Regions from separate parts of the Shimazuella sp. NTD247 genome, predicted to be linked through region 2. Evidence: predicted binding sites of a transcription regulator. Region 2 holds the regulator's gene; the other holds the start of a gene.
What was found. Region 2 encodes NrdR, which represses ribonucleotide reductase genes. Its sites were predicted from a motif close to AACACNATATATNGTGTT; they were not measured.

Region 1 (2,472 bases), on a different contig from region 2:
TACTTCCCATTCATAGTTTCGAAACGTAATTCGGTAAGCATAACGGGCAGCAAGCCATGCAGCTTCATTATAAAGATTTTTATCTTCTTTCCCTGAATTTATCCATTCATGAATTTTAGGCAGATTAATTTCAAATAAATTACAGGGAGAAGCGTTTGGAAGTGTAATCTCGCCACATGGATTAAATCCTTCCACTTCCCCATCAATATCTTTTTGAAATCCATCCACAATTCTTCCATGGTGTTTGGAAAGATCAATATTAACGATTCCTGGTTCCCCGTTATAGTAAATATTGCTCGCCATTTCCTCCAATTCATTGGTTGTGATGTTCTCATCAATTGCCACACTATTGTTTGAAGCCCATCTCCACTGACTAGCCTCCTGATTTTTTTCTAAGCTATAATTTTTCGATTCGATAAAATCTTTATCTTCTTGATCACCTATCAAAATAAGAGCAGTTCTTCTGACATTTCCAGCAACAACACAACAACCAATGTTTTGAATGATGTCTCCCCACTCTACTGCGGTAACTTGAGCATACACTCTACGGTTTATAATTTCATTTACTTTTTTAAGCATAACTACTAATGGCGCTGGTCCTGATGCAACTCCTCCAAAACCTCTTATCTCTGATCCTCTCGGACGGACAGCAGAAAAATCCAGTGCAACTCGATTGTCATTACCAATGAAATGAGAATCAATCACGAGTTGTAAAGCTTCCGCCCAACCTTCTCTGCTATCTTTTACTAGATGAGCTCCGATCAGTTCATTTTCGGTAACCCCTGCCTCTTTTAATTCGCTTTCAAAGTCTTCGTGAGTGTTATCGCATCGCAATGCCAACTCTATTTTGTTTTTTACCAGCGGCATCTCATTGGTATTTTTTCTTTGCAGGTTAATACCAACACCACCGCCCTTCATCGCTTGGTCAAAGGTAAAAACAGCAGGCATAGAAGGAAGTAATTCATTTTCCGATCCAATAACTGGATGAATTTTGCTTTCTCCATATTTTTGCGGGCGCATGGAGATAAACCAGCAATTATTTTCCGCATCTCCAATCTTTTCTGCATAATCAGTACCTGACATCCACAAACCACGACCAGGAGGCGTGATAACCAAATTAAACATTAAGTGATAAAACCTTTCCATCTCTTCTTTCAATGCTGTTTCTTTCTCTGAATCCCATCTTCCTATTTCTTTTAAGCGATTCTCTTCCAGCTTAAAATTACCTTCCGTTACTCGTTTGACGGTTTCCCACCAAGCTTCTTGTGTTCCATCATCTTTTTTTCGAGAATACGTTCGTAAATAAACCATATATCCAAGCCCGTCAAAACCCCATTTTGGATTTCTGCCTTTATACTGTTCTAAAAACCCATCTGTTAATTTCATACTTTTTTGATACCTGCCTCTTCTAATCACTTTATGTGTATTTCTGAATAAACTATATGTAGTACTATATGAGTATACACCATACTATATATGGTGTGAAGTAGGAATTCAAAGACAGAAAAGTCTAGAAAATTTCTTTCACTCTGTTTATAGTTAAGAGTCCAATTTGATTATAAAAAGCAACCTGACCTTTTCGTAATCAATAAATTTCCATTGATAAAAAAGCAGAATTATTCCTATACTTGAGAATCAAAACAAACATAAATATACGTTTCCTATTATCAAAATCGTAATTGTTAATTTGAAAACAACAACAGAAAAAACCCACTGTCTGCCAACAAAAATAGGAGTGATTACCATGGCAATTCATGCTATTTTTGCATTTACTCGTCATTTAAATCCATTAACTTGGTATATTCGAGCGATTTATTTAATAATCATCTGTTATTTTTCTTATAAGCGTAATTTTACTGGATTAATTATCCCTTCTTTGTTTATGGGTAGCAGTATAGCATGGTTTATGTCAACAAATACCATCGATTCCAACATTCAAACTGGTCTTTCCTATGAAAAAATATTACTTGATACTCCTTTTTCCGCCATCATTACTATCTTTGTGTATACAATCTTTGTTATTTTATTAAGTATCGCTTTTTGGAAACGTTCTTTAAAAATAGGACTCATCACCTTGAATGCAATACTCATCGGAAAAATGATAATGGGATTGATTTTTATCAAAGATACTGGTTGGTCTCCTATTAGTGCTACTATTTTTGGATTAATCATTGTAAACAGAATCGGGCTTTCTTTATCACGAAAAATGCAAAGACAAAACAACTCAACTTCCCCAAAAAAAGAGACTCTCTAGTATAGTCTCTTTTTCCATATCGATATTATCGGCACTTCGTCTCCCAATCAAATCCGATACTCGAATCATCATAAGCAATTCGATATTCATCCGGATCACTTGCATGATATGATTCTGTGGTAAAGTAAATAATCACAGCAGGTTCTTGACCCGATATCCATGTGCTATTCCAACGGGAATAAGTAGAATTGATTGATTTTCTTCTCCCATATAAAAAA
Region 2 (2,472 bases):
CCTGATTTTCTGTTGATCGTAAAAATCTCATCGTAGCTTGTATATCCTCATATGTCCCTTGTAATTCCTCATCTGTAAAAGTCGGTTCCAACACTTCACGGGCTATTGTTTTCGGTAATTTTTTTATGCTCGGTTTTCTTCTTGCTTTTGTACTGTTTTCTTGTGGAGTAATTTGCTTCATATGTTCTTTCAACGCTTGATTTCTAGCCTGCTCTGACGTCTCAATATTCAAACGTTTCCAATGAGAGGCAATCTTCTCTACATATGCTTTTGGTAACTTTCGATCACACTTGATCATCACATAATCAAGCAATACATTCACTACTGGTGATGGTAATTGATAATGGGTGAGCAATGACTGGATAAGATTCATTTCACTTTTTGGAACTGCTGCTCCACCTTGATAATGAGCCAAAAGTTCAAACGGAGAAATACGTTCTAGTAATTGAAAGTGTTTCTCTTTTGCAGTCAGTTCTGACGGAGTAAGAGTCATCTCGTTTTCTGCTGGAACAATCGGTTGACTCACAGCTTTTATAGGATATAAGTTGCTATTCAAATGATGAAACAACTTTTCTAAATTTACATCTCCGCCAATGGAAACTTCTGGATTTTGAATCGATTTAATAAGTGCCGTTTCATCTAATTTAAACAAATAACAAGCTTGTTTTAATTCTGATTCCAATTGGGGAGTCCAGTTGGATGGTTTTATGGTAGTAGCCAAGCGGGAACGAACAAACCCAAAATCGATCACAGGGGGCCTTTTCTTTGAGGCAGTTTGCACTGGCTGAGTAACAGATATGGTAGCAGCTGTTTGACCATATACTTCTTGAAATGTCTTTGTCAAATCTACACTTGTTAACCCTTTTTCTTCTTGCCATACTTGATTTTTAATCAATTGGTATTCTTCTAATCCTAATTGTTGCTGCAATTGAACAGCCAAAGGCCTCGTCTGAAAAAAAGTCAAAGGGGCGAGAGGAGAGATTACTTGATACTCCAAATAATTTCCTTCTGTTTGACCATTTTTTTCGAATGTTCTTAAAAGTCCTGCGCCTTCTAATTGATACCTTGCCTCTAAAAGTTGATTGTGTGAGATCGATAATAATTTAAACAAATATGTATGAGTTAATAAGGAAGAAATTCCTTCTTTTTTTGAAGCTTGGGCATGAAGTGTCACATATAATCCAACACCAATAACGCCAACAATTGGTTGATATAGATGAGTTAAAGAAAAAAGGTCAATACCATCCAATGCTTTTTCCTGCCGACTCCGGAATTGGATTTCTTGCCAAAACATAAAAATGTGACCTCCTTTTCATAAATACATAATGGATAACAGGTTTGTTTATTTTATCGAAAACGAAAGACAAACACAATCAAAATTTATTCCGATTCTATGTCATTTTGCTGTCTATACGTTTTCATATCTCCCTCATGTGATCGTTTACGCAAATCTTCCAACTCTCTAACAAAAAGTTCTATATCTTGGAATTGACGATAAACAGAGGCAAATCGAACATATGCAACTTCATCGATTTTCACTAGCCGTTCTAATACTAGTTCTCCTATCTGCATGGTAGGAACCTCTAGAACCCCTATCTCGCGTAATTTTCGTTCCATATCTAAAACCAAACCTTCTAGACTGCTGGTAGGAACAGGTCTTTTTTCACAAGCCCGAATTAATCCTCGAAGCAATTTTTCCCTACTAAACTCTTCCATACTCCCGTCTTTTTTAATTACCATGATAGGCTTTTCTTCCATTACTTCAAAAGTAGTAAAACGCTCATTGCATTTTTCGCACTCTCTTCTTCTCCTGATCGCTCTTCCTTCATTAACTGGACGAGAATCGAGTACGCGACTTCCGTTATTATTACAAATTGGACATTTCATTTGGTAGTACCTCCGTATTGGCATCTCTTCCCTCTAAGATACCCTTTATTTTCAATATCCTCAATGATCATTTTTCGGTTAAGCATACAAAGCTTGTACGGAGGCGTTCAAACATTTAGAATATTGTTAGACCGATTTAAGCCATTATTCTTTTATTTTACATTTTAAAGTATAATAACAGATATCTAACTCAGGGAGCGTATAATATTGAAACGGTTTCAAGATAAAGTGATTCTGATAACAGGCGCTACAGATGGAGTAGGTTATCAAGCAGCAAAACAATTCGCATCAGAAGGTGCAAAACTGGCACTAGTTGATAATTACCAAAATATTAGTGAAATGAGTCTATCGTCAGATGACCAATTTATCTGCGACAGATCATTGCTAGTTTCTGTTGAAGGTGGCATCGATTCTGAAATATCTGTATGTATTGAAGATGTTGTTAAATTTTTCGGAAAAATCGATATCTTTGTCTATGCATCACCTTGTGACTGCTCTGTTGGTCCCATTCGAGAAGTGGAAGACAATGACCTAAGTAAACTCTTCCAACAAATGAACGATATTGTTTTTCACTTTAAGCATGTC

Region 1: a site for NrdR is predicted at 1,467-1,484, ahead of nrdJ (ribonucleoside-triphosphate reductase, adenosylcobalamin-dependent). Genes of this name have one in related genera too.

The regions. Positions count from the first base shown of each region.
Region 1 covers NZ_JCAJZU010000001.1:648,095-650,566, forward strand. The annotation lists gene nrdJ (ribonucleoside-triphosphate reductase, adenosylcobalamin-dependent) at 1-1,386, opposite strand, end outside; gene AC5WOC_RS03250 (hypothetical protein) at 1,745-2,254, shown strand; partial or broken gene AC5WOC_RS03255 (dTDP-4-dehydrorhamnose 3,5-epimerase family protein) at 2,280-2,472, opposite strand, start outside.
Region 2 covers NZ_JCAJZU010000006.1:118,682-121,153, forward strand. The annotation lists gene AC5WOC_RS15675 (DnaD domain protein) at 1-1,294, opposite strand, end outside; gene nrdR (transcriptional regulator NrdR) at 1,381-1,887, opposite strand; gene AC5WOC_RS15685 (SDR family NAD(P)-dependent oxidoreductase) at 2,095-2,472, shown strand, end outside.